2 regions of the Faecalibacterium sp. Marseille-Q4896 genome follow, and region 2 is predicted to be linked to the other one. Evidence: a T-box and tRNA genes for the amino acid it is inferred to sense, from the RefSeq annotation. Region 2 holds a T-box; the other holds one or more tRNA genes.
The links. A T-box is a leader RNA that pairs with one kind of tRNA and senses whether it is charged. The one in region 2 lies ahead of tyrS (tyrosine--tRNA ligase), so its partner is inferred to be a tRNA-Tyr.

Region 1 (14,872 bases), on a different contig from region 2:
TGCATTCCCTCCTTATGCCAGAACGTTCAGCCGCTCGATGTCCGGGTCCTCGGGGCCGGTCATGCTGCAGCCCTTGGCCTTGGCGTACTCGATGTAGTTCAAAATTTCCTTGGTGATGCGCTCGCCAGGGGCCAGAATGGGAATGCCCGGCGGGTAGCACATGACGAACTCGCTGCACACCATGCCCTCGGTCTCCCGGAGCGGCAGGCTCTTTTTGGGGGCATAGAACGCCTCCTGCGGGCTGGCAGCCACAACGGGGTCGATGTATTCCTGACTCAGCAGGCCGGAGCCATCGGTCTGGTAGCGGCGCTTGATCTCGGCCAGCGCGCTGACCAGACGCTCCACCTCCTGCGGGCGGTCGCCGATGGAAAGGTAGGCCAGAATGTTGCCAATGTCGCCGAACTCGATCTGGATGTCGTACTCATCGCGCAGGATGTCGTACACCTCAATGCCTGCAAGGCCGATATCCAGCGTGTGGACGCTGAGCTTGGTAGTATCAAAGTCAAAAACGGAGTCGCCGTTGCACAGCTCCTTGCCAAAGGCGTAGTAGCCGCCCACGGCGTTGATCTCCTCTCGGGCATACTCGGCCATGTCGGCCACTTGGTGGAATACCTGCCGCCCGCGCTGCGCAAGGTTGCGGCGGGAGATATCCAGACTGGACATGAGCAGGTAGCTGCCGGAGGTGGTCTGGGTCAGGTTGATGATCTGCCGCACATAGCCCGGGTGCACATTGGGGCCGATGAGCAGCAGGCTGGACTGCGTTAAACTGCCGCCGCTCTTGTGCATGGAGACGGATGCCATATCAGCCCCTGCCGCCATGGCAGACACCGGCAGGCCGCCGCCAAAGTAGAAGTGGGTGCCGTGGGCTTCGTCTGCAAGGCAGAGCATCCCGGCATCGTGGGCCATTTTTACGATGGCGCGCAGGTCAGAGCAGATGCCGTAGTAGGTGGGGTTATTCACCAGCACAGCCACAGCATTCGGATGCTCTTTAATGGCCTTTTCCACCTGTTCCCGCTTCATGCCCAGCGAGATGCCAAGGCGCTTATCCACCTCGGGGTTCACATACACCGGCACCGCGCCGCACAGTACCAGTGCGTTCAGCACACTGCGGTGCACATTGCGGGGCAGAATGATCTCATCACCGCGCTTGCAGGCGGTAAGCACCATGCTCTGCACACTGCTGGTGGTGCCGCCCACCATGAGGAATGCGTGGGCAGCGCCAAAGGCATCTGCGGCCAGCTCCTCTGCTTCCCGGATGACCGATACCGGGTGGCAGAGATTATCCAGCGGCTTCATGCTGTTCACATCCACACCCACGCACTGCTGGCCCAGAAAGGCGGTCAGCTCCGGGTTGCCGCGGCCCCGCTTGTGGCCGGGCACATCAAAGGGCACCACCCGCATTTTGCGGAACTGTTCCAGCGCTTCATAGATGGGCGCACGGTTCTGGTTCAGCCGGAACCGTGTTCGGTTCTCACTCATGTTTTTCCTCCGTCCCTGATCCCGATGCAAACAAAAAAGCGCAAGTACCGCACAAAAAGTGCAGACTTGCGCTTTGAAAAGCATTTGAATGCGCCGCCAAAGACCCCCGGAAGAAACACCAGAGTACAAAGGCCGCTTCGCATGATTCAAAAAAGACGGGATTATGAGAGTCTATATAGCAATTCTGCTTTTACTGCTCTTTATTGACCGTTTCACAAGTCTGCACACTGACTGCGCAATTTCATGGTTGTAAAGGAACCAACTTATAAAATTTGAGCTGCTACACTCAATCAATAATGGCGGCTGTGCCGCCGGTCGGCAGTGGACCCGGCTGTCCGTATGGCCTTAGCCCCGCTGGGCGGTCCATGGTAAATTGCTTTGAAAAGACTCTGCCATGCTTTGTCTCTCAAAATCAAATGTGATTTTATCATGCACAGAAAGCATTGTCAATGATTTTTTTGAAGAAAAATTTAAAAAATCAATGCACAGAGTACCAACCTGAATACCGTTGCAAAATATTATGATGCACAGTACACGATGGTTACTACGGTTCTTATTGTTCTGCTGATCCTTGTACTGCTGGAGATCGTCCTGCTGAACGGTGCCGCAGCTGTTCGAATCCACCCGCCCGATGAGTTTAGCCTTGTCGCAAAACAAAAACCTCAGCGTACTTTCATACGTTGAGGTTTTTTGGTGGGCGCGGGTGGATGTCGCGAGCCGCGCATCTAAAAAAGCCCCGCAGGGGCTTTTTTACCCGCCGGACTATTCGGCGGGCCGATGCTGTTCGAATCCACCCGCCCAGTGAGTCTGGCTTTGCAGCAAAACAAAAACCTCAGCGTACTTACATACGTTGAGGTTTTTTGGTGGGCGCGGGTGGATGTCGCGAGCCGCGCATCTAAAAAAGCCCCGCAGGGGCTTTTTTGCCCGCCGGACTATTCGGCGGGCCGATGCTGTTCGAATCCACCCGCCCGACGAGTTTAGCCTTGTCGCAAAACAAAAACCTCAGCGTACTTTCATACGTTGAGGTTTTTTGGTGGGCGCGGGTGGATTCGAACCACCGAAGCTGAAAGCAGCAGATTTACAGTCTGTCCCCATTGGCCACTCGGGAACACGCCCATATTCACTTTTTGTGTCCTTCGCCGGACGACTTGTTTATTCTATCATGCAGAAAGGCTTTTGTCAACTGTTTTTTTACCTTTTTCTTCAAATGCGTTTTCCGTGCAGAGAAACGGCAGAGCAAAGGCGGGAAAAGCCCTGCAGCCATGCAGGCACGGCAAAGTCGGAGAAAAAAGCCAGCCGGAAGAAATTGATAAGCAAATTGCAAGAAAAACTCGGGACAATATGTGAAAAGTGCAAGACTTTTTGTCTCTGCATTGAAAAACGCAGGAAGGCGTGATATATTTAAAACGCAACAAAGTGCAACAAAATGGATGGCGCTTTTGTCACTCTGTGGCAAATCAGGCGGGATCAGTAGAAAAAGAAAGGCATAGCGACAAACCATGACGATTCAGGAATGTTATAGACAGATGGGCGCAAATTATGAGGACGTGCTCAAGCGGCTTTACAACGAAGGTATGATCTGCAGATTTACGCTGATGTTTTTGAACGACGACAGCTATCCGAAACTGGAGCAGGCATTGAAGGAAGGAAATGTGAAGGAAGCATTCCGTGCGGCACACACGCTCAAGGGCGTGTGCCAGAACCTGGGCTTTACCAACCTGTATCAGCCCACCTACGATTTGACCGAGGTGCTGCGCACAGGCACACTGGAAGGTACCAAGGAGCTGTTTGACAGCGTGACCTGCCAGTACAAAATCACCATCAATGCGATCCGTGCGCTCCAGTAAGCTCCGCATTTGGCTCGATCTCCAAACGGCATCCTTCCTTATAAAAAGGCAGGATGCCGTTTTTTATTGCATTCTGCGCAGTTTTATGATATAATGCCGGACGAACTGAACAGAAAAACAGCAGGTGCCTTTTGCCGATGCACTGCACGGCGGAAAGGGTAAAAGGGAAGCGGGTGCAGATCCCGCACGATCTCGTCACTGTGATAAGGGAGTCCGCATCAGGGTGCTTTGCACCAGCCACTGGAGCTTTTGCTCTGGGAAGGAGATGACGGGCGGCGATCTTTCAGTCAGGAAACCTGCCTGCTGTTGGTACGGGGGTGCAAACCCCAGATCACGAGGAATTGGTTGTACCAAAAAGCCCTGAAACAACAGAGGTCTTTTTGTCATGCCATCCGCAGGACAGAAGGGCCTCTTTTTTCATCTCTCTTTCCTGTACCCTTTGTTTGGTTCAAACCGCAATTTATCCAGCAGGAAAGGACAAGAACAATGAGAAAGATCGAAACCAAAAAGCTGGCCGCAGCTGTTACGGCTCTGGCTCTGTGCGCCGGCGTGCTCACCGGCTGCGGCGGTGCTGCTTCCGGCACTGCATCCAGCACCGCTGCGTCTTCCGCTTCCAGCGAAGCGAGCAGCGAGGAGGCTGACGAAATGGCAGCAAAGAACGTGGCAGACCTGATCGATGCCATCTATGTGCAGGAGCGCAATGAGGATACCGATGCCCAGTGCGAAGCCGCCAAGGCTGCATGGGATGCCCTGACCGACACCCAGAAGGAACTGGTGGAAGGTGAGAACGCCGACCCCGACTACTTTGGCCGTGACACCGGCGATGCTTCCAAGGACGATGCCCGCAATCAGGACGACATTGGCGACAACGAGCTGCTGGTGGTCTCCTTCGGCACCTCCTTCAACGACAGCCGCGTGAAGGACATCAAGGGCATCGAGGATGCTCTGCAGGCCGCATACCCGGATTGGTCTGTGCGCCGCGCATTCACCGCACAGATCATCATCAACCATGTGCAGGCTCGTGACGGCGAAAAGATCGACAACATGCAGCAGGCCATGGACCGCGCTGTGGAAAACGGCGTGAAGAATCTGGTCGTCCAGCCCACCCACCTGATGCACGGTGCTGAGTACGACGAGATGATGGAAATGATCGACACCTACCGCGACAAGTTTGAATCTGTCGCTGTGGCTGAGCCCCTGCTGGGCGAGGTCGGTTCCGATGCCACTATCATCAATCAGGATAAGGAAGACGTTGCCAAGGCTGTCACCGCTGCTGCCGTGAAGGAAGCCGGCTACGACAGTCTGGATGCCGCTGCTGCGGACAAGGTCGCCTTTGTCTTTATGGGCCACGGTACCTCGCACACCGCAAAGGTGAGCTACAGCCAGATGCAGACCACTATGCAGACTCTGGGCTACGACAATGTGTTCATTGGCACCGTTGAGGGCAAGCCGGAAGAGACTGCCTGCGAGAACGTCATCGAGGCTGTTAAGGCTGCGGGCTACACCAAGGTCATCCTGCGCCCGCTGATGGTGGTTGCCGGCGATCACGCCAACAACGATATGGCCGGTGAAGATGCCGACTCCTGGCTGAGCCAGTTCAAGGCTTCCGGTGCTTTCGACAGCATCGACTGCCAGATCGCTGGTCTGGGTGGGATCGAGGATGTCCAGAACCTGTATGTCGCCCACACCAAGGCTGCCATTGATTCTCTGAACGGTTGATCTTCAAGAACCCTCTCCGTCTCGCGGCCGCTTTGCGGCATCCGGTGGAGAGGGTTCATTTTTTATCTGAACAATGGTATAATAAAAGCTGATTTTTTATAATGTAGAGGTATTTCCTATGAAACGCGTTTTTTCCTGTGTTGTCGCTGCTTCTCTGGCATTGAGTCTGCTGGTGGGCTGCGGCGCTTCTTCCACGGCATCTTCTGCAGCTTCCAGTGCTGCTTCTTCCGAGGCGGCATCCTCTGTGGCTTCTTCTGCCGCTGAGACCGCCGCTTTGCCGGATGGTGTGTATACCGCCGAGTTTGACACCGACAGCAGCATGTTCCACGCCAACGAAGCCTGCGACGGCAAGGGCACCCTGACTGTGGAGAACGGCCAGATGACCTTCCATGTCAGCCTTGCTTCCACCCATATCGTCAACCTGTATCTGGGCAAGGCTTCCGATGCCGCCGACCACGAGGCCGACTGGCTGCAGCCCACCACAGATACCGTTACCTATTCCGACGGCACCTCGGAGGAGGTGTACGGCTTCGATATCCCGGTCTCTGCTGTGGATGCCGACTTTGATCTGGCTATTCTGGGCACCAAGGGCAAGTGGTACGACCATGTCGTCAGCGTGCGTGATGCCGTGGAAAAGGCTGCGGAAGCCGAGACCCCGGCAGACGGCACCTACACCTGTGATGTGACGCTGGAAGGCGGCTCCGGCCGTGCCACCGTGGAGAGCCCCGCAGCCCTGACCGTGGCAGACGGCAAGATGACCGCCACCATCGTGTGGAGCAGCCCGAACTATGATTATATGATCGTGGACGGCGAGAAGTATTTGCCCACCAACACCGAGGGCAATTCCACCTTTGAAATTCCGGTATCGGCGCTGGATACCGCACTGGATGTCACCGCCGACACCGTTGCCATGAGCACCCCCCACGAGATCGAGTATACGCTGACCTTTGATTCCGCAAGTCTGAAGGCTAACGATTGAGAATGCCCTCCGCTCACGCTCTGGGCATACTCAGCGGAAAATCAATTTTTTATTTCGCGTTTGTCGCGGCTCCGACGCTTGTCAGGGCAAAGCCCTTCCATCTGCTATCGCCGATCGCTCGCCTGCTTGAAAGACCCACTGGGGCTTTCATTGCTGCGCAACCGCAGGGCCGCTCCAAACGCCTTTTCACAAGAGGGGTCGGAACGACAAACGTCCGGATATTTGAATGAAAATCACTCGCAACCAATTTCTGAAACTGATCCCTGCTGCGGCGCTGACGCTGACCGGCTGCGGCAGCAAGGCTCAACCTGCCAATACGGAAAGTCTTGTTTTTTCCCATCATTACAAGCTGGACTATGCACAGCAGTTCACAGCGGACTGCTATGAGGGCGGCTATACCATGCTGACCATCGCGGAGTCGGATGCACGGTTCCTTGTTGTGCCGGAAGATGCTGCGGAGGTGGACGGTCTGCCTGCTGATGTGACTGTGCTGCGCCAGCCGGTGGAGAATATTTATCTGGTCTCCACCTCGGTGATGGATCTGCTTTTGCATCTGGACGCACTGGACAGCGTGGCCTTTTCCGGCACCAAGGCCGAGGGCTGGTATCTGCCCGCGGTGCAGCAGGCCATGGAAGAGGGAAAAATCGCGTATGCAGGCAAGTACAGCGCCCCGGATTACGAGCAGATCCTGGCAGCGGGCTGCCGCCTTGCCATTGAGAATACCATGATCCTGCACACGCCGGAGGTAAAGGAGCAGCTGGAACACTTTGGCATCCCGGTGCTGGTGGAGCGTTCCAGCTACGAGAGCGACCCGCTGGCCCGCATGGAGTGGATCAAGCTTTACGGCATCCTGCTGGGCAGGGAAGAACAGGCCGAGCAGGTGTTTTCCGCGCAGGAGACAGCCGTTCAGCCCATCCTCTCGCAGAAACCCACGGGAAAAAGCTGTGCCTTCTTCTCGCTGACCACCAACAACCTTGCCACTGTGCGCAAGGGCAGTGACTATGTGGCCCGCATGATCGAGATGGCGGGCGGCAGCTATGTCTTTGCGGACCTGACGGACAATGGTAACAGCCTTGCTACCATGAACCTGCCGCTTGAGGACTTCTATGCAGGTGCAAAGGATGCCGATGTGCTCATCTACAACAGCGCCATCGAGGGCATGATCGCATCGGTGAGCCAGCTGACCGAGCGTTTTCCGCTGCTGAACGAATTCAAAGCGGTGAAGGAAGGGCAGGTGTGGTGCACCACCCAGAGCCTGTTCCAGCAGAGCATGGAGCTGGCAGACCTGATCGTGGATATGAACCGGGTGTTTACCAAGGGCACACCTGCCGCCAGTACCCTGAAATTCCTCACCCATGTGGATTAAAGAATGAAAATTTTACAGAAAGGAAAGCCTATGACCCGTACCAGACGCCTTGCAGCCGCCTATATTGCCCTTGCGGCAGCCGTGGCTGTGCTTTTTGCGCTGAACCTGTTCTGGGGCAGCGTATCCCTTGCACCGGGTGCGGTGCTGACGGCACTGCTGGGCAAGGGCGGCGATGCGCTTGCGGGGAACATCATCCTGCAGCTGCGCCTGCCCCGCGCGGTCATGGCGGCGCTGTTGGGGGCAGCCCTCAGCGCGGCAGGCTACCTGCTGCAGACTTTTTTTGCAAACCCCATTGCCGGGCCATTTGTTATGGGCGTTTCCAGCGGCGCAAAGCTGGCGGTGGCCCTGACCATGGTGGTGTTTCTGGACCGCGGGATGCTGACCAGCTCGGCCACGATGATCGCGGCTGCCTTTGCGGGTGCCATGGCTTCCATGGCCTTTGTGCTGGCGGTGGCCCGGCGGGTGCAGCGCATGAGCATTCTGGTCATCTGCGGTGTGATGATCGGCTATATCTGCTCCGCCATCACCGATATCGTGGTGGCCTTTGCGCAGGATTCCAACATCGTCAATCTGCACAACTGGTCGCAGGGCAGCTTTTCCGGCGTGACATGGGCCAATGTGCAGGCTGCGGCACTGGTGGTGCTGCCTGCGCTGGCGGCATCCTTTCTGCTTTCCAAGCCCATGGCCGCCTACCAGATGGGCGAATCATATGCCCGCAGCGTGGGCGTGAATGTCAAGCCTTTCTCGGCAGCGCTGGTGCTGCTATCCAGCCTGCTGGCGGCCTGCGTCACCGCCTTTGCGGGGCCGATCTCCTTTGTAGGCATCGCGGTGCCGCACCTTGTCAAGCAGCTGCTGGGCAGCGCAAAGCCGCTGTATGTGCTGCCGGGGTGCTGCTTGGGCGGTGCGGCTTTCTGCCTGTTCTGCGACCTGCTGGCCCGCAGTCTGTTCGCGCCCACGGAGCTGTCCATCAGCTCGGTCACGGCCGTGTTCGGCGCACCGGTGGTCATCTGGCTGCTGGTGCGGCGCAATTCAGAGCGGGAGGGCGCATGATGAACGAAAAAGCACTTTGCACTGCGCGGGAGCTTGCCATCGGCTACGGCAAGACACCGCTGCTCTCGGATATTTGCCTCGGGGTGCAGCCGGGCCAGATCCTGACCTTGATCGGGCCCAACGGCGCAGGCAAATCCACCCTGCTCAAAACACTGGCGGGCCAGCTGGCCCCCATGGGCGGCACAGTGCTGCTGGCGGGGAAGGATCTTACTGCCTATACCGGAACGGAGCGGGCCAAAAAGCTGGCTCTCATGGCTCCCCACAGCCGCCGGATGGAGCTGACCACCTGCTTTGACTTTGTTTCGGCGGGGCGCTATCCCTACACCGGACGGCTGGGTATTTTGTCTGCTGAGGACAGGCAGCAGGTGCACAGAGCTTTGGAGCTGGTGGGCGCGGCACAGCTGGCAGGCCGGGATTTTAACCGCATCAGCGACGGCCAGCGCCAGCGCATCCTGCTGGCCCGGGCACTGTGCCAGCAGCCGGAAGTGATCCTGCTGGACGAGCCGACCTCTTTTCTGGATATCAAGGGCAAGATCGAGCTGCTCACCATTTTAAAGGAGCTGGCCCATACCGGTCAGCTGGCGGTGATCCTGAGCCTGCACGAGCTGGAATTGGCCGAAAAAATAGCGGACACGGTGGTGTGCGTTTCGCCCGGCGGTGTTTCCGGCGTGCTGACCCCGGAACAGGCGTTTCAGCCGGAGAATATCCGCACCCTGTACGGCCTGACCGAACAGCAGTACACGGCTCTGTTCGGCACACCGGAGCCGGAAGCCGAAAAGGCACCCGCCGGAAAACCTCAGTTTGAGCATTACGTCCGCAGCGGGCAGAAGCTGCTGCGCTGCGGCTATACCACCGGCACCTGTGCCGCGCTGGGGGCTGCAGGGGCGGCGCGTCTGCTGCTGACCGGCCGCGAACCGGAAACGGTGGCTCTGCGCACGCCCAAGGGCATTGTGGTGGAGGTGGCACCCATTTACTGCCGCAGAACGGATGCCGGTGCGGTATGTGCCATCCGCAAGGACGGCGGCGACGATGTGGACGTGACCACGGGCCTGCCGGTGATTGCATCGGTGGTGCTGGAACCGGATGCCCCCGGCGTGCGCATCCTTGGCGGCGAGGGGGTGGGCCGGGTGACGAAGCCCGGCCTTGACCAGCCCGTAGGCGAAGCCGCCATCAACCATGTGCCCCGCCAGATGATCGCCGAGGCGCTGGAACGGGAAGCTGAAAATGCTGCCTACACCGGCGGCTTTGCGGTGACCATCTCTGTGGAAGGCGGTGCCGAGACGGCAAAGCGCACCTTCAACCCGCACATCGGGGTGGAGGGCGGGCTTTCCATTCTGGGCACCAGCGGCATCGTGGAACCCATGAGCCAGCAGGCCATTCTGGATACCATCCAGCTGGAAATGAATCAGGCCGCACTGCGTGCAAAAAATGCCCCCGGCCCCCGGCGGCTTGTGCTGGCCCCCGGCAACTACGGGCTGGATTATCTGGCCAGCGCTCTGCCGCAGTTCGAGCGGTTCCCGGTGGTCAAGACCTCCAACTTTATCGGGGATACGCTGGATATGGCTGCCACGGCCAAATTTGAGGAAGTGCTTCTGGTAGGCCACGTGGGCAAGCTCTGCAAGCTGGCAGCAGGGGTCATGAACACCCACTCCCACACGGCGGATGGCCGCGCTGAAGTGTTTTGCGCCCATGCGGCGCTGTGCGGTGCCGCGCATGAGGTGTGCGCCGCCCTGATGGATGCCGCCACCACGGATGCCTGCCTTGACATTCTGGACGGCGCACAGCTGCGTGCACCGGTGCTGGAAAGCATCCTTGCCGCCATCCAGATGCATCTGGACCGACGGGCAGGCGGGGCCTTCCGGGTGGGCGCGGTGCTGTTCTCCAACCAGCACGGCCCGCTGGGCGAGACAAAAACGGCAAAGGAGCTGATGCAGGAATGGCAGAACTGAAAGGTACATTTTACGGTGTCAGCGTCGGCCCCGGCGACCCGGAGCTGATGACGCTGCAGGCTGTGCGGCTCATCCGGCAGTGCCCGGTGCTGGCCGCGCCGCAGACTGCTTCCGGCCAGATGCTGGCGCTGGACATCGCCCGCAGTGCGCTGGGAAAAGCGCTGGACGGCAAGACCATCGTCCCGCTGTACTTTGCCATGAGCCGTGACCCGGCCGTGCTGGCGGCTTCGCACGAAAAAGCCGCCGCCGCGGTGCGGCAGTATCTGGATGCCGGGCAGGACGTTGCCATGCTGAACATCGGTGATGTTTCCATCTATGCCACCTTTGGTTACCTGCAGGAGATCTTGCAGGCCGGGGGTTATGCCACCGCCATGGCGGCAGGCGTGCCCAGCTTTTGTGCGGCGGCGGCGCGGCTGAATGTGCCGCTGACCGGCGGCATGGATACGCCGCTTACCATTGCGCCCGGCGGCTGGACAGACCGCGTGCTGGAAATGCCCGGCACCAAGGTATTGATGAAAGCCGGCAGGCAATTGCCTGTCTTATTGGATACCCTGCAGCAGGCAGATAAGCTGAAAAAAAGCGCACTTGTGTGCAACTGCGGTCTGCCGGACGAGCGGGTCTACCCGGATCTTTCCCTTGAGCGGCCGCAGGAACAGGCCGGTTATTTTGCCACTGTTTTGGTAAAGGAGTAACGTTATGGTACATTTTGTTGGTGCAGGCCCCGGCGCACCGGACCTCATCACCCGGCGGGGCGCGGCCCTGCTTCAGAAAGCCGACTGCATCATCTATGCGGGCAGTCTGGTGAACCCGGCCCTGCTGGGCCTTGCAAAGGCAGATTGCGCCATTTATAACAGCGCTGAAATGACGCTGGAGCAGGTGCTGGATGTGATGCGGCAGATGGAAGCTGCGGGTAAGATCACCGTGCGCCTGCACACCGGCGACCCCTGCCTTTACGGTGCCATCCGGGAGCAGATGGATGTGCTGGATGCCGAGGGCGTTCCCTACGATGATACCCCCGGTGTGTCCAGCTTCTGCGGTGCAGCGGCGGCACTGAATGCAGAGTACACGCTGCCCACCGTGAGCCAGACCGTCATCATCACCCGCATGGAGGGCCGCACCCCGGTGCCGGAAAAAGAAAAGCTGGCAAGCCTTGCCGCCCACGGGGCAACGATGGTCATTTTCCTATCCATCGGCCTTGTGGACAAAGTACAGCAGGCGCTTCTGGCAGGCGGTGCCTATACGCCGGATACCCCGGCAGCGGTGGTGTATAAGGCCACATGGCCGGAAGAAAAAACGGTGCGCTGCACCGTAGGTACGCTGGCGGAAAGTGTTCATGCAGCGGGCATCACCAAAACGGCGCTCATCGTGGCAGGCGGCTTTCTGGGCCGGAACTATGAGCGCAGCAAGCTGTACGACCCGGCCTTTACCACCGAGTTCCGCAGGGGGACAGACCAGTGACCCGCGCCTATCTGGCCTTTACGGCAAAGGGCCTTGCACTGGCCCAAAAACTGGCGGCGGCATATCCCGGCAGTGTGACCCGCTGCGGCCATGAAGCCGGGCAGGTGCACCTTGCCGATTGGACGGCCCGCCAGTTTGCCGGGAGCGATGCCCTTGTTTTTGTAGGTGCTGTGGGCATTGCGGTGCGGGCCATTGCGCCCCACTGCCAAAGCAAGGCGCAGGACCCTGCCGTTGTGGTGCTGGACGAGTGCGGCCGCTTTGCCGTGCCCATCCTCTCAGGCCACCTGGGCGGTGCCAACGACCTTGCCCGGGCGCTTGCCGCTGTGTGCGGTGCGGTGCCGGTGATCACCACAGCCACCGACGCAAACGGTGTGTTTGCGGTGGACGAGTGGGCAAAGCACCAGAACTGCACCGTGCTGGAGCCGGAGCGCATCAAGCTTGTCAGCGGTGCACTGCTGGCGGGCAAAACGGTGCAGTTTGCATCCGACTGGCCCATTGCGGGTGCACCGCCTGATGGGATCACGGCGGGAGATGCCCCGGACTTTGCCCTCACCCTCTGCCCGGCGGGGGATGCGCTGCATCTGGTGCCGCACATCGGCGTGCTGGGCGTGGGCTGCAAACGCGGCACCAGCACCGAAACGCTGGCCGAAGCCTTTGCAGCTTTCTGTGCCCAGAACCGCCTTGCGCCGCAATGCATCACGGCGGCGGCAAGCATCGACTTAAAACAAAACGAGACGGGCCTGCTGACCTTCTGTAAGAGCCACAGCTGGCCGGTGCAGTTTTTCACAGCGGAACAGCTGCGTGCCGCCCCCGGCAGCTTTACGCCTTCGGCCTTTGTGCAGAGCGTTACCGGCGTGGACAATGTCTGTGAACGGTCGGCAGTGCTGGCCGCAGGCGGGACACTCGTTTTTCACAAATATGCCCATACCGGCGTGACCTTTGCGCTGGCCGTGCGGCCCTATGCCCCGGACTGGAGGTGGCAGAATGTTTGACCCGATGGAATTTGAGATCGACGAACCGGAAAAGGTAGTCTACGTGGTGGGCATTGGCCCCGGAGATGTTTACTACCTGACGCAGGAAGCCCAGAACGTTCTGGAACACGCAGATGCCATCTGCGGCTATAAACTTTATCTTGACCTGATCGAGCCGGAGTTCCCATGTGAGGAATATTATTCCACCGGCATGACCAAGGAGATCGACCGCTGCCGCTGGGCGCTGGAAAAGGCGGATACCGGCAGGCGCGTGGTGATGGTGTGCAGCGGCGACGCAGGCGTTTACGGCATGGCCAGCCCTGTGCTGGAACTGGCGCAGGATTACCCGGACGTTGCCGTAGAAGTGGTGCCCGGCCTTACGGCCGCCCTCAGCGGTGGGGCTGTGCTGGGCGCGCCGCTGGCCCACGATTTCTGCGTGATCTCCCTTTCCGACCGGCTTACCCCGTGGGAGGTCATCGAAAAGCGGCTGGCCTGCGCAGCGCAGGGAGATTTCTGTGTTGCACTCTATAATCCCTCCTCCAAGGGCAGGCCGGACTACCTGCAAAAGGCAGTGCGCATCCTGCGCGCAAACGGCAAGGCGGATGATACCGTCTGCGGCCTTGTGCGCAACATTGGCCGCGAGGGCCAGAGTTCCCGGGTGCTGACGCTGGCCGAGCTGGAAAACACGCCGGTGGATATGTTCACCACCGTGTATATCGGCAACAGCAATACCCGCGCCCTTTCGGGCCGGATGGTCACGCCGCGGGGGTACCGTAAGTGAAGGCGGTCGTGTTCAGCGGCACCACCGAGGGCCGTCGCTTTTCCAAAAAGCTGGCAGAGCTTGGCGTTGCGGTAACGGTGTGCGTGGCAACGCCGCTGGGTGCCGAGGAGCAGGGCGAAATGGCGGGCATCACGGTGCACGCCGGGCGGCTGCAGCCGGATGCCATGGCGGCATTGCTGGCGGGAGCTGATCTCTGCGTGGATGCCACCCACCCTTATGCAGTGGATGCCACCAGGAACATCCGCGCTGCAGCGGTGCAGGCGGGCGTGGAATACCGCCGCCTGCTGCGTGCGCAAAGCCCCTTGCCGCCCGGCTGTGCGGTGTTTGAAACAGCAGCGCAGACTGCAGAATATCTGGCCGGGACAGAGGGCAATATCCTGCTTGCCACCGGTGCCAAGGAGCTGGCTGTGTTTGCCGGGCTGGAACCGGCGCGGCTTTACCCGCGCGTCCTGCCCACGCCGGAGGGCATTGCCGCCTGTGAAGCGGCCAATGTCCCGCACCGGAACATCATTGCCATGCAGGGGCCGTTCAGTCTGGCGCTGAATAAGGCGTTGATCACACAGTTCCAGATCCGGTATCTCGTCACCAAGGACGGCGGCGCAGCGGGCGGCTTTGCCGAGAAGGTGCAGGCCGCTGCCGATACCGGCGCACAGCTGGTGGTGCTGCGCCGCCCGCCGGAAACTGGCGAGACGGAAACACAAATTTTAGCGTATTGCAAGGAGATTTTGCAATGGTCACACTGATCGGCATGGGCAGCGGAAAATGGAAAGCCCTTTCGGCGCAGGCACAGCAGGCTGTGCGCAGCGCGGGCCTTGTGTTCGGTGCAAAGCGGCTGCTGGCGGGCCTGCCTGCAGACTGCACGGCCCGGCAGTTCGCGCTCTACCAGCCCGCTGACATTCTGGAAACACTGGCACAAAACCCCGGGCAGGATGCTGCCGTGCTTTACAGCGGCGATACCGGATTTTACTCCGGTGCGTCCGGTCTGCTCACGCCGCTGCGGGCGCTGGGCATCCCCGCGCGGGTGTATCCGGGCGTTTCCAGCATCCAGCTGCTTTCAGCGGCGCTGGGCCGACCGTGGCAGGACTGGAAGCTGGTCTCGGCCCATGGCTGCGCCTGCGACCCGGTGGCCGAGTGCATGATGAACCGTTCGGTGTTCTTCCTCACCGGCGGCACTGAAACGCCCGCCTCTCTGTGCCAGAAGCTGACCGATGCCGGTATGGGCAAAGCCCACGGCGTGGTGGGCGAAAACCTTGGCACCGAGGCGGAAGCCATC
Region 2 (14,872 bases):
TTGCAGCTGGGTCATGCGGCAGCACTTACTGGATCGCTGGATCCATACAAGGTGCTGGCGCGCGGCTACACGATGGTCACAGCAGCCAACGGCACTATTTTAAATGCAGATGATCTGCAGCCGGAAAAAACAATCTATGTTCGCAGCGCTTCCCGCCGTGCAAAGTGCAGGGTGGAAGCGGTGGAGGAGATCAATGAGAGCACCCAAAAGTTTTGAGGAAGGCATGGAACGGCTGAATACGCTCCTTGCACAGATGCAGAGCGAGGATACGACCCTTGCAGATTCGGTCAAACTGTATGCAGAGGCCGCTTCTCTGATGGAGTACTGCCATGCTGCACTGGAAAAAACATCGCTGCAGATTGACGAGATCGACGCAAAGCTTGCGGGCACAGTGCAGGAGGAAAGCTAATGGACTATCAGGAGCAGTATCAGAATTATCTGGCACAGGCAATGGCCGCGCTGGAAAAGGCCTGCGGCCGTTTTCTGCCGGAAGAATCCGAGGTGTGCCGTGCGGCACGCTACAGCCTGATGGGCGGCGGCAAACGGATCCGTGCAGTTCTTGTTCTCAGCGTCTGCGATATGCTGGGCGGCAGTATGCAGGCGGCACAGCAGTTTGCAGCTGCTGTAGAAATGCTGCACTGCTATTCGCTCATTCACGATGACCTGCCCTGCATGGACAATGATGATCTGCGCCGCGGCCGTCCTTCCTGCCACAAGGCGTTTAGCGAAGCAACTGCCATGCTGGCCGGTGATGTGCTGCTGACAGAAGCATTTGAGACAGTCGCCAATGCCCCGGCAGATGCGTCTGTCTGTGTACAGGCAGCGCGGGCACTGGGTGCAGGCGCTGGCAGCCGCGGCATGGTCTATGGGCAGGAACTGGATCTGAAATACGAAGCGTTGGCCGCAACAGAAGACCAGCTTCGGCTGATCCACCGCAATAAAACGGGTGCGCTGATCAATGCAGCCATTCAGATGGGTGCGGCTGCGGCCAAAGCGGATGAAGCACAGTGCAGAGCGCTGGAACAGTATGCTTATGGTCTGGGTCTTGTTTTTCAGATCGTGGACGATGTACTGGATGTTACCAGCACACCGGAACAGCTGGGCAAGCCCATTGGCAGCGACAGCGAAAATGGAAAGACTACCTTTGTGACCCTTTATGGTGCGGAAGGTGCCATGAAGCTTGCACATGACCTGAATCAGGAGACCTGCACGGAACTGCACCGGAATTTTGGCGAAAAAGCTGCGTTTCTGGAACAGCTTGCGCAGCAGCTTCTTGTGCGTAAAAACTAAAAATAATCCATACAGAATAAAGGAAAAAGATTATGCAGCTTATTCAAAACATCCTGTCTTTCAATCAGATCCTTACGGTTTCACTGCTCGGCTGGCTTGTGGCGCAGGTGCTTAAAACCATCATCAATTTTATCCTGCTGGGCAAGTTCCAGTTGGAACGCATGTGGGGTGATGGCGGTATGCCCAGTGCCCACAGCGCAACGGTCTGTGCCATGGTCATTGCAACCGGACGCTGTGTGGGTGTTGACTCTGCCATTTTTGCAGTGGCAAGCGTGGTGGCAATCATTACCATGCACGATGCCATGGGCGTGCGGCATGAGACTGGCGAGCAGGCCAAGGTCCTGAACCAGATGATCGATCAGTGGATCGAAGTGAGCGAGAAGAATGCTCCTTTCCTGCAGAACATGCATCTGAAGGAGATGGTCGGCCATACGCCGCTGCAGGTCGTGGCAGGCGTACTGGTTGGCGCAGCCGTCGGCTTCCTGTATCCGCTGGCTTGAGACATTCTTTTTTCACGCAGGAACGCACTGCAGCAACAGAAAATCTTCATTTGAAGGACGTGTGATTTATGGGAGCATTGCTGCTGGACAGCATCAATCAGCCCAGAGATTTAAAGCAACTGAATGAACAACAGGTGAAACAGCTGTGCGCGGAGATCCGCCAGTTTCTGCTGGAGAATATTTCCAAGACGGGCGGCCATCTTGCCTCAAACCTTGGCGTGGTAGAGCTTACCGTTGCGCTGCACCGTGTTCTGGATACACCACAGGACAAAATCGTGTTTGATGTCGGTCACCAGTGCTACACACACAAGATCCTTACGGGTCGGCGCGGACAGTTTGATAAGCTGCGTCAGCTCGACGGGATCTCCGGTTTCCCGAACCCGAACGAGAGTGAACACGATGCATTCATTGCCGGGCACGGAAACACGGCGCTTTCGCTTGCGATCGGCATGGCGTGGGCCAAAAAGCTGCATCATGAAGCAGGGCTTGTGGTCGCGGTGATCGGCGATGGTGCCTTTACCGGCGGCATGGTCTACGAGGGCATGAACAACATTGAACAGCTGGACAACCTTCTTGTGATCCTGAACGACAACAAGATGTCCATTTCTAAAAATGTCGGTGCACTTGCCCGCTATCTGACTCATTTGCGCACGACCACGGCCTATTTTGATGCCAAGGATAATGTGCGCAGCTTTTTGGATGGAGTACCGCTGGTGGGCGCTCCACTGAAAAAAAACATTACCGAGTGCAAGACGCTTTTGCGTCGGGCAATGTACCACTCTACCATGTTCGAGGATATGGGCTTCCAGTACATCGGGCCGGTGGATGGCCACAACGTGGAAGAGCTGGAACGCACACTGCGCACCATCCGCAACCGGCAAGGGCCACATTTTCTGCACGTGATCACAAAAAAGGGCAAGGGCTATCAGCCGGCCGAGGTAAACCCCGGCAACTATCACGGCGTGTCGGCATTTGATCCGGATGGAATGCCCGACCCGGAGGTGGCACCAAAGGAATCGTTCTCGACGGTATTTGGCAATGCTCTTGTGACGGAAGGCGACCGGAACCCGAATATCTGCGCCATCACTGCAGCAATGAAGTATGGCACCGGCCTGCAGTTTTTTGCGCACAGCCACCCGGAGCGTTTTTTTGATGTCGGTATGGCAGAGCAGCATGCTGTGACCTTTGCTGCCGGGCTTGCAAGTCAGGGCATGCTGCCGGTGGTATGCATTTATTCCACCTTCCTGCAGCGTTCCTATGATCAGATCATCCACGACGTAAATCTGCTGCGGGAGAATGTAGTTTTTGCCATCGACCGCGCCGGTTTTGTCCCAGCGGATGGCGAAACACATCAGGGCATTTACGATCCCGCTTTCCTGAGCCAGCTTGGAATGCCGCTGTATGCGCCTTCCAATTATCAGGAACTGAATTACTGGCTGCAGAAGCTGTTGAGTGACCGCTTCCATGGCCCACGGGCAATTCGTTATCCCCGCGGTGGGCAGGATGCAGCTCTGGCGGAATTTGGCTGCACCGGCGAAGATTATGATTTCCTGCGCAAGGTGGATGATACAACAATCGTTCTGGTGAGTTACGCCGACGAACTGGCCGACCTTTTGCAGGCAGAACGTGAATTACAGCAGAAAAGCATTGCGTGTGATGTGATAAAGGTTGTAAAGCTGTATCCCTTTACAGGAAAAATAATCGCTGATCTGTCAAAATATAAAATAATCCTGTTTGCGGAAGAATGCATTGCAAACGGAAGCATTGGTGAACATCTGGAATATGCTTTGCAGCAAAACGGATGGAATGGGCGCTTTATCCATTGTGCGGTGCGGAACGCGTGTCTTCCGCATGCCAGTGTGGCACAGATCAAACAGGCAACCGGTCTGGATGCAGCGCATCTTGTACAGGCCGTGCAGATGGCCGTGACGAAAGGAGAAAATTTACTGTGAAGATTCGATTGGACCAATATCTTGTTCAGCATGGTCTGACACAGAGCCGTGAGCGCGCAAAGGCGCTGATCATGTCCGGCATCGTTTTTGTCAATGAGCAAAAGGTGGACAAGGCCGGAGAGATGATTAAGGAAGATGCCAAGGTGGAAGTGCGCGGGCACGACATTGGCTATGTCAGCCGCGGCGGCCTGAAGCTGGAAAAAGCTATGAAGTGTTTCCCGCTTACACCCAATGGCAAGGTCTGCATGGACATTGGAGCATCTACCGGCGGCTTTACGGATTGTATGCTGCAGAACGGTGCCGTCAAGGTCTATGCGGTGGATGTCGGCTATGGACAGCTTGCATGGAGTCTGCGCACAGACGAGCGCGTAGTGAACATGGAGCGCACGAACATCCGCAATGTCAAACCGGAGGATCTTGCCGAGCAGATCGAGTTTTTCAGTGTGGATGTCTCGTTTATCTCGCTGCACCATATTTTCCCGGTGGCACAGGCAATCACAACGCCGGATGCCATGGGCGTTTGTCTGGTCAAGCCGCAGTTTGAAGCTGGACGCGAAAAGGTTGGCAAGAACGGTGTGGTGCGCGACCCTGCTACCCACCGTGAAGTGCTGCACAATGCTATGGGCTATGCTGCTGCAAACGGTTTTGCTGTACGCGGATTGGATTTCAGCCCGGTAAAGGGACCTGAGGGCAACATTGAATACCTGATGTTCGTGCAGAAGAGCGGTGAACCTTCCGTGCTGGACGACAGCGTTGCAGAGCAGGTGGTGGCGGCAAGCCACAGCACGCTGGACCGCTGAGCGGCTCTGCCATCAGACCAGAAAAAGGAGCTTCCCGCATGACGATCTATATTTCGCCGAATCCCGGCAAGACCTCTGCCAACGAGATTGCACTGCGCGCGGCGCAGATTCTAATGAACCATGGTGCAGCTGTTCTGATGTGTGAACAGCCACGCACAAGCTGCAGCACGGCCGGAGTGGTTTATCTGCCGCTGGAGGAATGCCTTGAGCAGGCAGATGTGATCCTGACCATTGGCGGCGACGGCACCATTCTGCATGAGGCAAATCTTTCGCTTCGGTACGCAAAGCCGATCTTGGGCATCAATCTGGGACGCTGTGGCTTTCTGGCTACCTGCGAAGTCAGCGAGATGGAAGCCAAGCTCTCCGCTGTTGCACGGGGAGAGTTCAGCGTAGACAACCGGATGCTGCTGTATGTCCGCGTTCTTGGCCACGATGGCTGGGAGGGCCACGCCCTGAATGACGTGGTGGTCACAAAGGGCCGCCTGCAGCAGGCGATTGATTTCAGCATTTACTGCGATGATATTTTAGTAGAGCACTACCGTGGGGACGGTGTGATCGTTGCAACGCCCACCGGCTCCACAGCGTATTCGCTGGCGGCGGGCGGGCCGATCCTGGATTCCCAGACGAAGGGCGTTGTTGTAACGCCTATCTGCCCGCACAGTCTGGCCAGCCCGGCCATGGTGTTTGCGCAGGAGCGCAAGCTGAATATCTGTGTGGGACAGGTGGCCGATGATGAAGTGTTTATCAGCTGCGATGGCAGAGCTGGCTGTCCGCTCAAGGCCGGCGCAACGGCTGAAGTAAGGCTCTCCGATCAGGTGGTAAAGCTGATCACCTTCGGAAAAGCAGATCAGTTCCAGGCCATTGACCAGAAGCTTCGCAGCAGACGATAAAGGGGAGGCGAGTTTACGATGGCGCGCAGCCGTAAGGAAGATGTAAAAAGCAAGGGAGAACGTCAGCAGGTGATTCTCCGGCTTGTGCAGGAACACCCGATCAGCCGGCAGGAAGTTCTGCTGGATCACCTTTCCAAAGAGGGATTCGAGGTAACACAAGCCACCGTTTCCCGCGATATCCGGGAGCTGTGTTTGGTAAAAGCTGCCACGGCAGAGGGGTATCGCTATGTCTCCAGCCGGAACGAAAGCTTCAACCCCAAAACGCAGGGAAGGTTTGAAACGATCTTTCATGAATCCGTGCTGGGGGTAGATTACGCCGGACATGTTGTGCTGGTAAAGTGCTATTCTGGCATGGCCAACGCCGCATGCGAGGTTTTTGACGCATTGCAGTGGAAAAATGTGGTCGGCACGCTTTCGGGCGACGACACGTTCCTGATCGTTGCACGGTCGGAGCGTGATGCAAAAACGATCTGCTCGGAACTGACGAGACACATTGGATAAAAATAACGCGGGAGAAAAGATATGCTGAGCAGCCTGCAAATTGAAAATGTTGCTGTGATCCAGAAGGCTGAAGTACATTTCAAGCCGGGCCTGAATGTTCTTACCGGTGAGACTGGTGCCGGCAAGTCGATCCTGATCGATTCCATCAATGCGATCCTGGGAAACCGCACTTCAAAGGATCTTGTGCGCACAGGGGCCTCCAAGGCGGTGATCCGTGCAGCCTTTGAGGAGGTGCCCGGTACGGTACTGGACAGCCTTGAGAAGGCGGGCTACGAGCGCTCGGATGCACTGATGCTCAGCCGCGAGATCACAGCCGAGGGCAAAAGCACCTGCCGCATCAACGGAATGCCTGCAACGGCTGCGGTTCTGCGGGAGCTGTGCGGAGGACTTATCAATATCAACGGTCAGCACGACTCTGTGGGCCTTCTGAACCCGGCAAGACATCTGGGCATTCTGGATGATTATGCGCAGAACAGCGTGGAGTTTCAGGACTATTATGTCCTGTACCGGGAGCTTGTGCGCATCAAGCGGGAGCTGGATGCCATGATCACCGACGAAGCCGAAAAGCAGCGCAGGATTGATCTGTTGAGCTATCAGGTGCAGGAGATCGAGGATGCCGGACTGACCGCCGGAGAGGAACAGACGCTGGAAAGCCGCCGCAAGATCCTTGCCAATGCATCTGCCATCCGGGATAAGATCGCACAGAGCTATGCATTGCTTTCGGGCGATGACGAGGCCTCCGGCGCAGTCGATCTGCTGGGTGAGGCATCCAATGCAGTGGATGCTGCCGCGCAGCTGGATGATGCACTTGCCGGTGCATCCAGTCAGCTGCTGGATCTGTATTACAATGCAAAGGATGTTGCCGCAGATTTGATCGGTCGGCTGGATTCCTATGATACCAACGATGCGGAGCTGGACGAGATTGAGCAGCGTCTGGATCTGATCTACAAGCTCAAGCGCAAATATGGTGATACGGTAGAAGACGTGATCGCTTTTGGACAGAATGCAAGGGAAGAACTGGAGCGCATCCAGTCCTCGCAGGAGCGGCATGACCACCTGCAGGCAGAAAAGCTCCGCCTTTATGCGCTGGCCCGTGAAAAGGCAGAAGCACTGACCCAGACGCGCCTGCGCGCTTTTGAAGAGCTGAACAAGCGTATTTCCGGCACGCTGGATTTTCTGAACATGCCGGGCGTGCGCATGACACTGCGCCATACCCGCGGCCCGCTGGCAAGCCATGGGCAGGACAGCATCGAGTTCTACATTTCCACAAACCCCGGTGAGGCGCCCAAACCCCTTGCAAAAATTGCTTCCGGCGGCGAGCTGAGCCGCATCACGCTGGCCATCAAAAATGCAATGGCCGATAAGGATGCCGTGCCTACCGTGATCTATGATGAGATCGACAGCGGTGTTTCTGGCAAAGCCGCCGGGCGTATTGGTGAGGTACTGCGCCAGAGCGCACAGGGCCACCAGATCTTGTGCATCACCCATACAGCCCAGATTGCTGCACTGGCGGACTGCCATCTGCTGATTCAGAAAAATGTAGCCAATGACCGCACCTATACCGAGATCCATCCGTTGGATGAGGAGGGCAGGGTGGAAGCACTGGCCCGGCTGATCTCCGGCGACCACGTTACCGAGCTTTCGCGTGCCAATGCCCGCGAAATGCTGGGTCTTGGCGCAAAATAAGCCAAAATAAGCCGCTGCAGATAAGGGGTTGACAAGCCCGAAGCATTGTGATAAAGTAGTCCTTGTTAATGGCGATGAAGGGAACAAGTACCTTGAAGTGTTCTGCCCAGAGAAACCCCGGTTGGTGTAAGGGGCCGCAGAGCAGCAGGGGAAGTACCTCCCGGAGCTGCAGGCTGAATGCCGTTCAGGTTAGTAGGCTGTGCCGCGTGCGAGCGTTACAAACGCAGGAGTGTCTCTCTACTCTGGGGTGTGCACTCGTGAGGTCGTTTCTGTGAGGAAGCGGCAAACAGAGGTGGTACCGCGAATTTTCTCGCCCTCTGCCAAATTCATTTTTGGCAGGGGGTGTTTTATTTTTCCCTCTGCCCACAAACAGGAGGAAAAAATCATGACTCTGTATGAAGAACTCAAGGCCCGCGGCCTGGTAGCCCAGATCACCGATGAAGAGATCATCGACCTGATCAACAATGGCAAGGCAACCTTTTACATCGGCTTTGACTGCACTGCCGACAGCCTGACCGCAGGCCACTTTATGGCCCTGACCCTGATGAAGCGCCTGCAGATGGCAGGCAACAAGCCTATTGCCCTGATCGGCGGCGGCACTACCATGATCGGCGACCCCTCCGGCCGTACCGACATGCGCAAGATGCTGACCAAAGAGGATATCGCCCACAATGCCGCATGCTTCAAAAAGCAGATGGAAAAGTTCATCGACTTCTCTGAGGGTAAGGCACTGATGCTGAACAATGCAGACTGGCTGCTGAACCTGAACTACGTGGAACTGCTGCGTGATGTGGGTGCCTGCTTCTCCGTGAACAACATGCTGCGCGCCAAGTGCTACGAGCAGCGCATGGAGAAGGGCCTGTCCTTCCTCGAGTTCAACTACATGATCATGCAGAGCTACGACTTCTACTACATGTTCCAGCACTACGGCTGCAACATGCAGTTCGGCGGCGACGACCAGTGGAGCAACATGCTGGGCGGCACCGAGCTGATCCGCCGCAAGCTGGGCAAGGACGCTTATGCTATGACCATCACCCTGCTGACCGACTCTCAGGGCAAGAAGATGGGCAAGACCGCCGGCAATGCCGTCTGGCTGGATCCCAACAAGACCAGTCCATTCGAGTTTTACCAGTACTGGCGCAATGTGGGCGATGCCGATGTGATGAAGTGCATCCGTATGCTCACCTTCCTGCCGCTGGAGCAGATCGACGAGATGAGCACATGGAAGGATCAGCGCCTGAACGAAGCTAAGGAGATTCTGGCTTACGAGCTGACCAGCATGGTCCATGGCAAAGAAGAGGCCGAAAAGGCCCAGAATGCTGCCCGCGCACTGTTCAGCGGCAGCGCAATGGATACCGAGCACATGCCTTCTACTCAGCTGACCGAGGCCGACCTGACCGATGGCTCCATCGGCATCCTGACCCTGATGGTCAAGGCTGGTCTGGCAGCATCCAACGGCGAGGCACGCCGTCTGGTCGTGCAGGGCGGTGTTCTGGTGGATGGCGAGAAGGTAGCCGCTCCCACCGTTGGCTTCACTGCTGAGCAGCTGGCAAAGGGTATTGTGATCAAGAAGGGCAAGAAGATCTACCACAAGGTCACTCTGTAAAAAATATTGAACATGAAAATGCCGGTGTACTCTGTTTTGGAGTGCACCGGCATTTTTTCACTTGATGGAGGATTGCTCGCTTGCTTGCAAAATTTACAGCTCGTAAGCCTTCTTCAATGCTTCGTAAGCTGCATCCTCATTCTCTGCGTGGACCAGCAGGGAAATATCCAGATCGCTGGTGGTGATAAGCAGTACTTCAATGCCGGCCATTGCCAGAGAATTCAGTGCACGGGCAGCTACGCCGCAGCTGGTGACCATTTCTTCACCAAACAGGTTCAGCTTGGAATAACCCACGCTGATCAGCGGGGAAGCCTTGGCATCCTTGTCCAGATTTGCAACGGAAATAGCCTTCATCACCAGCGGAAGATCACTGCTGGAAGCGGTAAAGCTGAAATCAATGGTGGTGCCATGGGGTGCACTCTGGCTGATCATATCTACGACCACACCGTTATCTGCAAAGATCTGCAGGTAACGTGCGAGGCTGTTGCCCTTGAACTCTACATCCTGCACACTGATCATCATGAGGCTCGGCTCAATATTGATCTTCGATACTCCGTACATAAGGATCCTCCGTTCTGCCCGAAAGGCGGGCTTCAACAATACAAAAATATTCAGGTAAGCTGCAAAAACTCCGGGTCGATATTTTCCCGGGCAATGGACTGAATCATTTCCAGGCTGAAATCTGGATACGCCTTCCGTACTCCGTGGGCCTTTGTAAGGGCTTCGGTATAATCGCGGAACAGGTAGGTACGCACATTGGATTTGCCTGCATCATAGTGGGTCACCGTCGGCAGAAGTCTGGGAGAGAGCACGCTGCAACGGACAGTGCCGTCCGGTTCGGTCGTTTTTTCAAGCTGAACCGATAAAATTGCGCCGACCAGCTGATTGGGCTTTTCCTGCGTGCTGATAAAATTGCCCAGAGAATAGGCCGTGAACACCTGCCTGCCGTCTGCTGCAGTCAGCCACTGTGCATTTTGCAACACATGCGGGTGGGTGCCAATGATCAAGTCTGCACCCCAGTCTGCAAGGTTCTGCGCCAGAGTTCGCTGCGGATCTGCGATGGCATGGCTGTTTTCTACGCCCCAGTGCACACCCACCACCACAAAATCTGCAAGCTGACGTGCCGCTTTTACCTGCTGCTCGATCACATCGGTCTGGCTGGTATAGATCACATTGGCCTGCATGGAGCTGTTCTGCGGGATGCCATTGGTATGCTCTGTGTAGGAAAGATATGCGATCGTTACACCATTGACAGTCTGCAGCGGGACATGACCGTAGTCGCTTTCTCCCTTCCACAAACCGATCGTTACAACATCCTCCGGCATACTGCCCCAGAAGCGCAGGGTAGCGGCAATGCCGGAAGCGCCTTTATCGTAGGTGTGGTTATTGGACAGGCTGAACACCCGCACACCCGCCCGGTAAAGCGCACGGGCGCAATCGCCCGGCGTAGAAAAGCATGGGTAGGAGGATGGCTCCAATTCATCCGTGCAGAGCGTTTCCTGATTGATCCAGTTCACATCATGCTGTGCATAAAAAGGCGCAATATGTTCGTAACAGTAATCGAAACTGTAAGCTTCCTCTCCGGAAGCGCGGCGCTGCGCCTGCTTATAAATGGGAGCGTGGATCAGATTATCTCCTGTTGCAGAAAAGCGGACAGTCTGAACCAGCGGCTGCGGTTCCGGCTCTGGCGCAGGCTCTGCTTCTTCCGGCTGTGATACAGTGGCAGAACCTGCAGAAGAGCTTTCCGTGCTCACCGGTTCTGCCGTCGGTATGCTTTCCTGCAGAAAGAACTTTGGCAGCAATGGCAGGCAGAACAGAAATACGATCAGCATCGCTCCGGCTGTCCAGAAAGCCTGCCTTCTGGCACGGCGTTTTGCAGTCGGTCTGCGCCGGTGCTGTTGCGGGGATTGTTTGCTCATCCGCGTCCACATCCTTCCACCATGTTTCTGCCAAAAGCAGAGCAATCAGGCTTTTTAAAGTGCAGCGATCATATCACCCATATTGTACAGGCCCGGCTCCTTTTTTGCAAGGTAAACTGCTGCATTCACAGCGCCGTTTGCAAAAATATTGCGGGAGTAAGCGGTGTGCTTGAGGGTGATCACCTCATCCGGACCGCAGAACAGCACTTCGTGATCACCCACGATGCTGCCGCCGCGCACGGAACTGATACCAATTTCCTTCGGGTCGCGCTTCTGGCGGACAGAAGAACGGTCGTAAACATAATGATATTCGCCATTATTCTGCTCGTTGATGGCATCAGCCAGCATCAGTGCAGTGCCGCTGGGAGCATCCAGCTTGTTGTGGTGGTGCTGCTCCACGATCTCAACATCGTAGTTCACACCCAGAATAGCCGAAGCGCGCTTGCACAGCTCCGACAGCACATTGATGCCCATGGACATATTAGCGCTCTTGAACACCGGCACCGTGCGGGATAGCTGCACCACCTTGAGCTGCAGCTCTTCCGAAAGGCCGGTGGTGCACACCACGATGGGCAGCTTGTGAGCTTCACAGTAGGGCAGAGCCTTTTCCACAGCGGCCGGAGAGCTGAAATCGATGATCACATCGCCCTTGCCGTCCAGCTTTTCCAGGCTGTCATACACAGGGATGCCGTTCTGTTCGCCATCCTTCAGGTCGATGCCTGCAATCACGCGGCAGTCCTCGCGCTGTGCGATCATATCACACAGCACATGGCCCATGCGGCCGCCGATGCCCTGAATCACAATATCCGTCATAATTTTTATCCTTTCCTGCCCGTTTTTCATATCGGCATATCGCAAAATGCCCGGACAGAGCGCTCCGCCGGGCATTTTGCAGCCAAAAACTTATTCTGTAATAAGACCCTCTGCACGCAGAGCCTTTTCAATCTGCTCCTTGTGGGCCTCGCTCGGCTCTACCAAAGGCAGACGGCACTCGCCAGCTTTCCAGCCCAGCACATTCATGGCGTACTTCACCGGGATGGGATTCACTTCACAGAACAAAGCATCTGCCAGCGGCAGCATTTCCAACTGCAGCTGACGTGCCTTTGCGGTATCGCCGTCAAAGAATGCCTTGCAGCAGTTGTGCACCAGCTCCGGCTTGACATTGGACACGACGCTGATCACGCCCTTGCCGCCCAGAGCCAGCAGGGGAACCACCTGATCGTCGTTGCCGGAATAAATGTTCAGCTCGTCGCCGCACAGCTGTGCGATCTTGGCTACCTGAGAGATGTTGCCGGAAGCTTCCTTGATGCCGTTGATCAGAGGATGCTTGCTCAGTTCCAGAGCAGTCTCCGGGGCAATGTTCAGGCCGGTGCGGGAAGGCACGTTGTACATGATCACCGGGATGCCTCCGGCCTCAGCCATGGCGGTAAAGTGAGCAACCAGACCAGCCTGAGAGGTCTTGTTGTAATAGGGAGTCACCATCAGCAGAGCGTCTGCGCCGCATTCGGCAGACTTTGCGGCCAGTGCGCAGCCGTGGTCGGTATCGTTGGAGCCAGCGCCTGCAATGACGGGCACGCGGTGGTTGACAACCTCCACCGTATACTTGATGGCGGCAAGCTGCTCCTCATCGGTCATAGTAGAGCACTCGCCGGTGGTGCCGCAGATGATGATGGCATCGGTATGGTGCGCGATCTGATCCTCAATAATGCGGCCCAGCTCGTCAAAGTTGATGCTTCCGTCCTCGTACATCGGGGTGATAATGGCAACACCCGCGCCGGTAAAGACAGGATTCTTCATAGCCTAAAACTCCTTTGTATGCGCTTTTGCGCAAAATATACTTAGTCGAAATAGCCCTTTGCGGCCAGCAGCTCTGCCAGCAGAACGCCGCCGCCTGCAGCACCGCGCAGGGTGTTGTGGCTCATGCAGGCAAACTTGTAATCAAACAGGGTGTCCTCGCGCAGGCGGCCGATGCACACAGCCATGCCGTTCTCGGTGTTGCGGTCCAGCTTGGGCTGCGGACGATCCGGCTCGGTGAAGTAATGCAGGAACTGCTTGGGTGCGCTGGGCAGGTCAAGCTCCTGTGCGGGGCCGCGGAAGTTTGCCCATGCCTCCAAAATCTGCTCCTTGGTGGGCTTCTTCTCAAAGCTTACAAACACGGCAGCGGTGTGGCCGTCGGAGACAGGCACGCGGAAGCACTGTGCGGTGATTACCGGCTTTTCGGCGTTCACGATATGGTCGCCCTCAATGTGGCCCCACAGCTTGAGCGGCTCGCGCTCGCTCTTTTCTTCCTCGCCGCCGATGTAGGGGATCACGTTGTCCACGATCTCGGGCATACGGTCAAAGGTCTTACCTGCACCGGAAATGGCCTGATAGGTGCACACCAGAGCCTTGCTGACACCAAAATCCTTCATCAACGGGTGCAGAGCGGGAACGTAGCTCTGCAGGCTGCAGTTGGACTTAACGGCAATAAAGCCGCGCTTGGTGCCCAGACGCTTGCGCTGTGCGGGGATGATCTCGATGTGGTCGGCGTTGATCTCGGGCACCACCATGGGCACATCCGGGGTAAAGCGGTTTGCACTGTTGTTGGACACCACCGGGCACTCAGCCTTTGCATAGGCCTCTTCCAGAGCCTTGATCTCATCCTTGGGCATGTTGACTGCACAGAAGATAAAATCCACCTGAGAAGCAACCTCTTCCACCTTGGATGCATCCAAAACTACCATCTTCTTGACACTTTCCGGCATGGGGGAGGTCATGGCCCAGCGGGGACCGACAGCTTCCTCATAGGTCTTGCCGGCGCTGCGGCCGGATGCAGCCAGAACAGTCAGCTTGAACCAGGGGTGATTTTCCAGCAGCGTCACAAAACGCTGACCGACCATACCAGTCGCACCTACGATACCCACTTTATACTGTTTTTCCATTTCCAGCACCTTTCCTTTCGTGAAAGCGAACTCAATAAATATTTCTATTACATAGATTCACGGCTTGCAAACCGGACAGCGATGCAATATAATAGATACTGTTTATACAGATTTTATGATATCATTGATACGGTGTCCGTGTCAATCATCGGAAAGGCAAATTGAACGCTATGTTAAAAAAAGATTTTTGGTATGATTTACCCAAAGAGCTCATTGCACAGGAGCCGGCTGACCCCAGAGACTCTGCACGGCTGATGGTGCTGAGCCAGAAAGACGACAGCATCCAGCACAAGATCTTCCACGATCTACCGGAATTTTTAGAGCCGGGCGACCTGCTGGTGGTAAACAATTCCAAGGTCCTGCCTGCCCGCATCGTGGGTGTCAAGCAGCCCACCGGTGCTGTGTGTGAGCTGCTTTTGCTGCGTCAGGTCAAAGGTGACCAGTGGGAATGCCTTGCAAAGCCCGGCAAGCGGATGCAGCCCGGCACGAAGGTGAGCTTTGGTGACGGCAGCCTGACCGCCGTGGTAGACGAGACCATGGAGGACGGCAACAAGTACGTTACATTCTATTACGATACCGAGACCCTTTATGAAAAGCTGGACGAATTTGGCAAAATGCCTCTGCCGCCCTACATCACCAAGCAGCTGGAGGATCAGAGCCAGTACCAGACCGTCTATGCCAAGGAGCTTGGCAGCGCCGCAGCGCCCACGGCTGGCCTGCACTTCACCCCGGAACTGATGGATACCATCCGCGCCAAGGGCGTGAACATTGCTGAAGTGACCCTGCATGTGGGTCTGGGCACCTTCC

Region 1: it has a tRNA-Tyr gene. The T-box ahead of tyrS (tyrosine--tRNA ligase) is inferred to sense a tRNA for this amino acid. The anticodon was not compared.

Annotation. Positions count from the first base shown of each region.
Region 1 is NZ_JAFREG010000002.1:99,141-114,012, reverse strand. Features, by position in the region: gene J3348_RS04485 (aminotransferase class I/II-fold pyridoxal phosphate-dependent enzyme) at 13-1,479, opposite strand; tRNA gene J3348_RS04480 (tRNA-Tyr) at 2,511-2,595, opposite strand; gene J3348_RS04475 (Hpt domain-containing protein) at 3,006-3,326, shown strand; cobalamin riboswitch at 3,432-3,645, shown strand; gene J3348_RS04470 (sirohydrochlorin cobaltochelatase) at 3,813-5,045, shown strand; gene J3348_RS04465 (iron transporter) at 5,164-6,024, shown strand; gene J3348_RS04460 (ABC transporter substrate-binding protein) at 6,251-7,390, shown strand; gene J3348_RS04455 (iron ABC transporter permease) at 7,421-8,440, shown strand; gene cbiD (cobalt-precorrin-5B (C(1))-methyltransferase CbiD) at 8,437-10,389, shown strand; gene cobI (precorrin-2 C(20)-methyltransferase) at 10,377-11,081, shown strand; gene cobM (precorrin-4 C(11)-methyltransferase) at 11,086-11,847, shown strand; gene J3348_RS04435 (cobalamin biosynthesis protein) at 11,844-12,839, shown strand; gene cobJ (precorrin-3B C(17)-methyltransferase) at 12,832-13,599, shown strand; gene cobK (precorrin-6A reductase) at 13,596-14,342, shown strand; gene cbiE (precorrin-6y C5,15-methyltransferase (decarboxylating) subunit CbiE) at 14,330-14,872, shown strand, end outside.
Region 2 is NZ_JAFREG010000001.1:186,925-201,796, forward strand. Features, by position in the region: gene xseA (exodeoxyribonuclease VII large subunit) at 1-216, shown strand, start outside; gene xseB (exodeoxyribonuclease VII small subunit) at 194-409, shown strand; gene J3348_RS00830 (polyprenyl synthetase family protein) at 409-1,290, shown strand; gene J3348_RS00835 (divergent PAP2 family protein) at 1,323-1,790, shown strand; gene dxs (1-deoxy-D-xylulose-5-phosphate synthase) at 1,859-3,742, shown strand; gene J3348_RS00845 (TlyA family RNA methyltransferase) at 3,739-4,542, shown strand; gene J3348_RS00850 (NAD(+)/NADH kinase) at 4,581-5,432, shown strand; gene J3348_RS00855 (arginine repressor ArgR) at 5,451-5,933, shown strand; gene recN (DNA repair protein RecN) at 5,955-7,619, shown strand; T-box leader at 7,685-7,940, shown strand; gene tyrS (tyrosine--tRNA ligase) at 8,005-9,225, shown strand; gene J3348_RS00870 (ACT domain-containing protein) at 9,319-9,786, opposite strand; gene J3348_RS00875 (CapA family protein) at 9,837-11,144, opposite strand; gene dapB (4-hydroxy-tetrahydrodipicolinate reductase) at 11,199-11,957, opposite strand; gene dapA (4-hydroxy-tetrahydrodipicolinate synthase) at 12,048-12,941, opposite strand; gene asd (aspartate-semialdehyde dehydrogenase) at 12,983-14,065, opposite strand; gene queA (tRNA preQ1(34) S-adenosylmethionine ribosyltransferase-isomerase QueA) at 14,236-14,872, shown strand, end outside.